2 regions of the Vibrio sp. D173a genome follow, and region 1 is predicted to be linked to the other one. Evidence: predicted binding sites of a transcription regulator. Region 1 holds the regulator's gene; the other holds the start of a gene.
The links. The regulator PurR, encoded in region 1, represses purine synthesis genes. The targets are predictions, from matches to a motif close to TNANGNAAACGTTTNCNTNA.

Region 1 (5,629 bases):
CGTGATAGCTCATTTACACCACTTTCTGTCTTTTTATTATCCAAGACGTATTCTATTCATAACTAGTAACATTTCTAGTCGTAGAACCATTAAAATGCAAGATTTTGCGATTTTATTGATTCAAAGCAAGCTTATTTACGGCTATACATAACTACGAATATTTTCCCACAAAGCATAACAATTATAGTTACTGCTATTCATCTTAATTGTTTACACTTAAGGGAGAATCATTCAGGAGCAAAAAAATGCAAGAAGTGAAAGCTTTTAACGAAAAACGCGCCGAGATCTATTGGTGGTTTTCTAGCCTGTTCGCAAAAGAGCTGACAGAAAACGAATTGGAAACCTACCACAGTGTTGAAATTCGAAGCTTTTTAGTCGGCCTTGGTGAAAATGAATCACTGAAACCAGCCGTTGATACCCTTGTTGATGCACTCAACCGCCTACAAGATCGTGAAGACGCTCAGCTAGAATTAGCTGCAGACTTCTGCGAACTTTTCCTTAAAACAGAAAAACACGGCGCACTGCCTTACGCCTCTATGTATATCGGTAAATCTGGCCTGCTAAATGATAAACCAGCAGAAGAGATGGAAAAGCTGATGGCTGATTTTGGCGTGCAGGTAGACGAAAACCTTAAAGAACCAGCCGACCATTTAGCGGTAGAGCTGGATTTCTTAGGCAACATGATCATTCGCTCAAACGAACTAGAGCAAGAAAAGCATATGGAAGAAGCGTTCGAGAAACAGAACGAATTCATCCAGCAGCACCTTATGACTTGGTTGCCTCAGTTTGCTGCTAAATGTAAGCAATTCGATGAATTTGGCTTCTATGTTAGCGTTGCGCAACTATTAATTGCATTCTGTAAACTGGACAGCACCTACCTTCTTGGTGAATAATTGCCGCCTATTTTAGGGAGCCTGCTATTTAGGCTCCCTATTTTATTCGTTTATTTTTAATCTGGCTCATAGAAACCCAACAAATTTAGCCGTTAAAATGTGACCTCAAAGGCACAAAACAACCGCTGAAAATATTGCCAGCCTGCCCACATCAGTCTAAAATGTGAGCGCAAACGATTAAATATGATTTATATGTAAACCGCTGAAATATAGCGGTTTTTGTGTTTTCTTAACATGATTGCTGACCTATTTCTCATTTATGTAAGACAGGAATAGGCGTTTCAGCAACAAATGTTGCTACAAACCTTTTTATACCGATTTCGGAACAACCGCTGCCAAATATCTCAGCAATGCCCTTTCTGCAGTTGCTCGGTTTGCGCAAGACCCTAAGCATATGGTTGTCTTCACTACGGTATTCAGTAGCTCGATACAGGACATCATTTATGGCCACTATTAAAGACGTTGCTCGCTTAGCCGGCGTTTCTACCACAACAGTTTCGCACGTAATTAACAAAACTCGCTTTGTTGCAGAGACCACTCAAGAAAAAGTAATGAAAGCAGTGGATGAGCTCAATTACGCGCCAAGTGCTGTTGCTCGTAGTTTGAAATGCAACTCTACTCGTACTATCGGTATGTTAGTTACTCAATCAACCAACCTATTCTTCTCTGAAGTGATCGATGGTGTTGAAAGCTACTGTTACCGTCAAGGTTACACACTAATCTTATGTAACACTGGTGGTATCTACGAGAAACAACGTGACTACATCCGCATGCTTGCAGAGAAACGCGTAGACGGCATCCTAGTAATGTGTTCTGACCTTACGGAAGAGCTAAAAGAGATGCTTGATCGCCATTCAGACATTCCTAAAGTGGTAATGGACTGGGGCCCAGAAAGCTCACAAGCAGATAAGATCATTGATAACTCAGAAGAAGGCGGTTACATCGCGACGAAATACCTGATCGACAACGGTCATACTGACATCGCATGTTTGAGCGGCCACTTTGAAAAGGCGGCGTGCCAAGAGCGTATCGCAGGCTACCGTCGTGCAATGGCTGAAGCAAATCTTGCAGTAAACGAAGATTGGGTTCTTGAAGGTAACTTCGAGTGTGATACAGCAGTACTTGCTGCAGACAACATCACTGCAATGGAAAAACGCCCAACTGCTGTATTCTGCTTTAACGACACAATGGCGTTAGGTTTGATGAGCCGTCTACAACAAAACGGCATCAAAGTACCAGATGACATATCCGTTATCGGCTACGACAACATTGAGCTTGCAGAGTACTTCTCACCGCCGCTAACGACGATCCACCAACCGAAACGTCGTGTGGGTAAAAACGCGTTTGAAATTCTACTAGAGCGCATCAAAGACAAAGAGCACGAAAAGCGTGTGTTTGAGATGCAGCCAGAGATCGTAGTTCGCAATACAGTTAAGAAATTGAACTAATTTCACCTCAGTTTTTATAAAGCGCTCTTCGGGGCGCTTTTTTATTGCGTAAAATAACTTTTTTGAAACATTCGACATCGCTTATACAATCAAAGGCTAAGATAAGTTGCTGTTTTAACTCACTTGTAGCCCATTTCCTACATCAAGCTTTAGTATGACAAGTAGACAGCCCAAAATATGAAACTAAACACATCAAAATAGCACTATCAACTGAACCAAGATCACACTTTGATGTTTGAAACGTGATGTTAATTCAATATACGAAGTATTCTCAAATGGTCACGCACAGGGCAAACCATTCGAAAGGGTGGGACGCAAAGCCTCCGGCCTGAACCATCGAATTAGATGGAAGGTAGCGGGGTTACCGATGGCAAATATGCATTAAGTGAGTTTACCCTTTAATGACATTGTGTCTGCATGCATTTGCTAATCTCTCGGACCTGATTTTTGGTGGCGTAATATTAATTACACCGAGATAACACACCATGGATAAACCGATACTCAAAGACTCAATGAAGCTGTTTGAGGCACTTGGTAATATCAAGTCGCGCTCAATGTTTGGCGGCTTCGGGCTCTTCGCTGATGAAACGATGTTTGCGCTAGTCGTAAACAACCAACTTCACATTCGAGCTGACCGACAAACATCTTCTGACTTCGAGACTCAAGGACTAAAACCGTACGTCTACAAGAAACGTGGTTTCCCAGTTGTTACGAAATACTATGCGATTTCTGATGATCTATGGGATTCAACCGATCGCTTGATTGAAGTTGCAAAGCAATCTCTAGAGACCGCTAAGCAAGAGAAAAAGCAACAAGCGAGCACCAAACCTAACCGATTGAAAGACCTTCCGAATCTTCGCCTAGCAACCGAACGCATGTTGAAGAAAGCAGGCATTGACTCTGTCGAGCAGCTAGAAGAAGAAGGTGCCTTAAACGCTTACAAAGCAATCCAAGATACGCATGCCTCAACGGTAAGCCTTGAGTTGTTGTGGGCGCTAGAGGGCGCAATCAACGGTACACATTGGAGCGTCGTACCTCAGTCTCGCCGAAAAGAATTGATGAGTGCTCTCCCGTAGCGCGTTCATATCAGTATGACATTGAGTAAAAGCCGCAGTTTTCACGCTGCGGTTTTTTTTTGAAATTTTTCTTATTCCATTCTGTCTTATTATTTAAGAAGCCAAACGGAGCAATTGATATGAATAAGAAACTGATTTTAGGACTGATCCTAGTCGCGACCATCCTCTTTCTAGGTGTAAATTTTGGTCAATACCTAACCCTAGAAAATGCAAAAGCACAACAAGAGGCGTTAAATAGCTTTATTGACCAAAACTTCATATACGCCGCCGCGACCTATTTCTTTGCTTATATCGCCATCACTGCGTTTTCGATTCCAGGCGCAGCTGTCGTTACCCTGCTCGGTGCTGCCTTGTTTGGTTTTTGGACTAGCTTATTGTTGGTTTCTTTTGCCAGCACCATCGGCGCTACGATTGCTTTCTTGAGTAGCCGTTACCTATTGAGAGAATGGGTACAAAGTAAGTTTGGGAGTAAACTGAGTGCGATTAACCAAGGCGTTGGAAAAGACGGTGCCTTTTACCTGTTTTCTCTGCGCTTGATTCCCGTCTTTCCGTTTTTCCTTATCAACTTATTGATGGGGTTAACACCGATGACCATTGCGCGTTTTTACTTAACCAGCCAAATCGGTATGCTGCCAGGCACTGCCGTGTACTTAAACGCTGGTACTCAGCTCGCCACCATCGATAGCCTATCAGGTATTGTGTCGCCGACCGTATTAGCGTCATTTGCGTTACTTGGTTTGTTCCCAATCATCGCAAAATGGGTTATGAATAAAGTTCGCCCTGCTCAAGTACAAAACGGAAACGCTTAATGAAAATATACGTCGCCAAGAATCCTGCTGAAGCTCATATCGTTTGCGAGCTTCTAAAAACCGAACAGATAGCTTGTGAAGTAAGAGGCGAGGGAATGTTTGGCTTGAAAGGCGAACTGCCATTTGGCGATGATACAGACCCGTATGTTTGGCTTTTACATCCAGAGCAAGAGTTGAAAGCGTCAGCCATTGTTGAAGATTATCGACAACAAGCGGACCGAACATATCAAGATTGGCAATGCCCACAATGTTCAGAACAAAATGAAGGTCAGTTTGGGGCATGCTGGCAATGTGGATATCAAATAGGGGAGCCATAATGGCTCCCCTACTCTTTGGGTCTGACTGAGAGCTCTATTAAGCCGCTAGACTTTGCTGCTTAATGAACTCGATAGAATGCTGGTTAAAGTCGTCTGGTCTTTCCACATTGCACACGTGTCCACAATCAGGAATTTCGCGCAAGACGCTGAGCTTGTGTACCGCAACCATCTCTTTGACAGGTTTAATGAACATATAATCTCTATCCCCCATCAAGTATAGGGTTGGGATTGGAAGCTCACGATCTTTAAAATATCGCATCAACGGGTTCACGTCCGCAGCCAAAATAAACCAACGTTTGAATTCTTTCTGGCACAGCTTCTTTGCTTCGCGAATAAATAGATGTCGCGATTCACGTTGGTTCTTCTGTGGCATCACAATGTAAGCAAATAACTTATACAGCCACATGTATGGCAGGATATGCTTACCGAGGTTGCCAAGTCTCACTAGGATTTGAGAGCGTGTATTCAAACGTGTCACCGCCCCGCCAAGAACCATAGAGCGTACGCGTTCTGAAGCCAGCTCGGCAAGGTTACGAACAATGATGGTCCCCAGAGACATACCGACAAAGTGCGCGGACTGAATCTTAAGGTGATCTAGGACTTTTAAAATATCTTGGGTGACTGCCGTAAAGGTATAACGGCTTGTCATCAACTCTTTAAGCAGTTGATTGGATTTTCCGTGTCCTCGAAGATCAATCAGCAATAAATTGAAGTGCTGCTTATAAGCCTTGATCTGTTTAAACCATATCGAAGAACTGCCACCAGCACCATGAACGAAAACGACCCACTCCTTACTAGTAGGGTGTAAATAGGTTTTGTGGAATAAAAGTGGCTGAGTCATGTATCAGTATGAAAAACATTCTTTGTGAACAGAAATAAATAAATCCTAACACACTCTATTAGGGCAAGAGTAATAAAGGCACCTAATCCGGTGCCTTTCGTTACACTTTCTAAAAATTTTGCGTCAATTTAACGCAGCTCTATACAATTGCAAATACTCTTCAGCCGCTTTGCGCCAACAAAAGTCTTTTTGCATAGCATGCAGTTGTACTCGCCTTACTTCGTTCACATTTTGTGCATACAGCA
Region 2 (2,447 bases), on a different contig from region 1:
GTTTTAGCTGACGATTTTGATGCCACTATTTCTGAACAACAGTTTGGTGAACTGCTGAACGCGACCAACCTTTCAGACAAAGAGCTTCGTGTTGCTCTACTTCCTTTTGCCGCAGCGTTTTCTTACGCTCCAATCTCTGAATTCTATGTCGGTGCGATTGTTCGTGGCCTTTCCGGTCGTCTTTACTTTGGCGCGAATATGGAGTTTTTCGGTGTTCAGCTAGGTCAAACCGTTCATGCTGAGCAGTGCGCCATCAGCCATGCTTGGATGAAAGGCGAACATGGTGTGAAAGACATCACTATCAACTACAGCCCTTGCGGCCACTGCCGTCAGTTCATGAACGAGCTAAGCACAGCAAAGAAATTAAAGATCCAGTTACCAGAACGTGAAGAAAAGTCACTTCATCACTACCTTCCGGAAGCGTTTGGTCCGGCGGATCTAGGTATTGAGTCAGGTCTTATGGCTGAGGTGAAACACGAGTTTGTTTGTGATGAAGACGATGCTTTAATCCAAAAAGCCGTCAATGCGATGAACATTAGCCACGCGCCATACACAAACAACTTGAGTGGTATTGCGCTTGAGATGAACAGTGGCCTTGTATTCCAAGGCGCGTACGCAGAAAACGCTGCATTCAACCCTAGCCTTCCACCACTGCAGGTTGCATTAATTCAAATCCTGATGGCTGGTGAGAAGTTTGAAGACATCAAAGCTGCTGCGTTAGTTGAAAACTCACAAGGTAAGATCAGCCACCTAGCTGATACTCAATCGACGCTAGAAGCACTAAATCCTGATATTCCAGTGAGCTTTGTTAACGTTTAATTTATCCAGACAACAAGCGAGAAGCTCTACCCAGTGTAGGGCTTTTTTATTATCAAAAAACCTTACGCAAACGTTTGCATCATTTTTAAAATTCAGTATGATCCCCTGCAAATTCGGTTTCATCACTTTATTTTGTAAGGGAACACTATGTTAGGTACTGCTACAAGCACTCATGCTACCCGTGTATTACTTTTAGGCTCTGGTGAGCTTGGTAAAGAAGTGGCAATTGAATGCCAACGTCTTGGTTTAGAAGTGATCGCGTGCGACCGTTATGCCAATGCGCCTGCGATGCAAGTGGCCCATCGCAGCTACGTCATCGACATGCTTGATGGTCAGGCACTGGAAGAGATCATTAATAAAGAACAACCTGCTTACGTGGTTCCTGAAATTGAAGCTATCGCGACAGATAAATTAGTCGAATTAGAAGCAAAAGGCTTGAACGTTGTTCCCACAGCAAAAGCGACTAAATTGACGATGAGCCGTGAAGGCATTCGCCGCCTTGCTGCTGAAGAATTAGCTCTAAACACTTCCCCTTATCAGTTCGCAGATAGTTTTGAAGACTTTAAAGCCGCTGTTGAGCATGTTGGTATCCCATGTGTCGTTAAACCAGTCATGAGCTCCTCTGGCAAAGGCCAAAGCGTGATTAAAACAGAAGAAGATGTTCAGACAGCTTGGGAATACGCGCAAGAAGGCGGCCGCACAGGAGCCGGACGCGTGATTGTTGAAGGATTTATTGACTTCGATTACGAAATCACACTGCTAACAGTACGCGCCGTTGATGGCGTACATTTCTGCGCCCCGATTGGGCACCGCCAAGAAGACGGAGATTACCGTGAATCATGGCAGCCACAAGCCATGTCAGAAAACGCCATCAAAGCAGCTGAATACACGGCAGAGAAAGTTGTGAATGCACTAGGTGGCTACGGCATCTTTGGTGTTGAACTGTTTGTTAAAGGCGATAAGGTCATTTTCAACGAAGTATCCCCTCGTCCACACGATACCGGTATGGTAACCATGATATCTCAAGAAATGTCTGAGTTTGCGCTTCATGTACGTGCATTTACAGGTATGCCGATCAACAATATTGTTCAGTATGGACCATCAGCATCAGCGGTAATTTTAGGGCAAGGTACATCAACTGATATCCGATTTGATAATCTTTCCAAAGCAATGGCTCAGCCACAAACTCAAGTTCGCTTGTTTGGTAAGCCTGAAATTGATGGTCGCCGTCGCTTGGGTGTTGTTTTAACGCGCCGTAAGACGATTGAAGATTCGATTGAAGATGCGGTGAACAGCGCTTCTAAAGTGCAAATCATTTACTAGTTCCGCAGCTTCACTCAAGAGAAACAAAAGCGCAGCTCAATTGGCTGCGCTTTTTCTTTGTGTAGGCACGAAACCTTTAGAAACCGTTACTTGCTCTCGATTAAATACACTTCCTCAGAGAAGCGGCTGAGCCCTTTCTTAGCGATTTTCGGATGATTCTCGTCGGCTTGATCGACATTCAAACAAGTCACCTTGTAGCCCTCAAACAACTGTTCAATCTCTTCGACTGGCACACTAAATGGAGGGCCTGACATCTCATCTTGTGGGTAATTGAGCGTCACAAGTAAAATGCGTCCGCCAGGGTT

Region 2: a site for PurR is predicted at 882-901, ahead of purT (formate-dependent phosphoribosylglycinamide formyltransferase). Genes of this name have one in related genera too.

The regions. Positions count from the first base shown of each region.
Region 1 covers NZ_JAHGAH010000118.1:58,367-63,995, reverse strand. The annotation lists gene torR (two-component system response regulator TorR) at 1-13, opposite strand, end outside; gene torD (molecular chaperone TorD) at 246-893, shown strand; gene purR (HTH-type transcriptional repressor PurR) at 1,337-2,341, shown strand; cyclic di-GMP riboswitch class I at 2,621-2,710, shown strand; gene KIV40_RS13395 (TfoX/Sxy family DNA transformation protein) at 2,827-3,417, shown strand; gene KIV40_RS13390 (TVP38/TMEM64 family protein) at 3,537-4,226, shown strand; gene KIV40_RS13385 (putative signal transducing protein) at 4,226-4,543, shown strand; gene KIV40_RS13380 (alpha/beta fold hydrolase) at 4,581-5,384, opposite strand; gene glgA (glycogen synthase GlgA) at 5,508-5,629, opposite strand, start outside.
Region 2 covers NZ_JAHGAH010000180.1:556-3,002, reverse strand. The annotation lists gene cdd (cytidine deaminase) at 1-819, shown strand, start outside; gene purT (formate-dependent phosphoribosylglycinamide formyltransferase) at 967-2,142, shown strand; gene KIV40_RS18020 (thiopurine S-methyltransferase) at 2,229-2,447, opposite strand, start outside.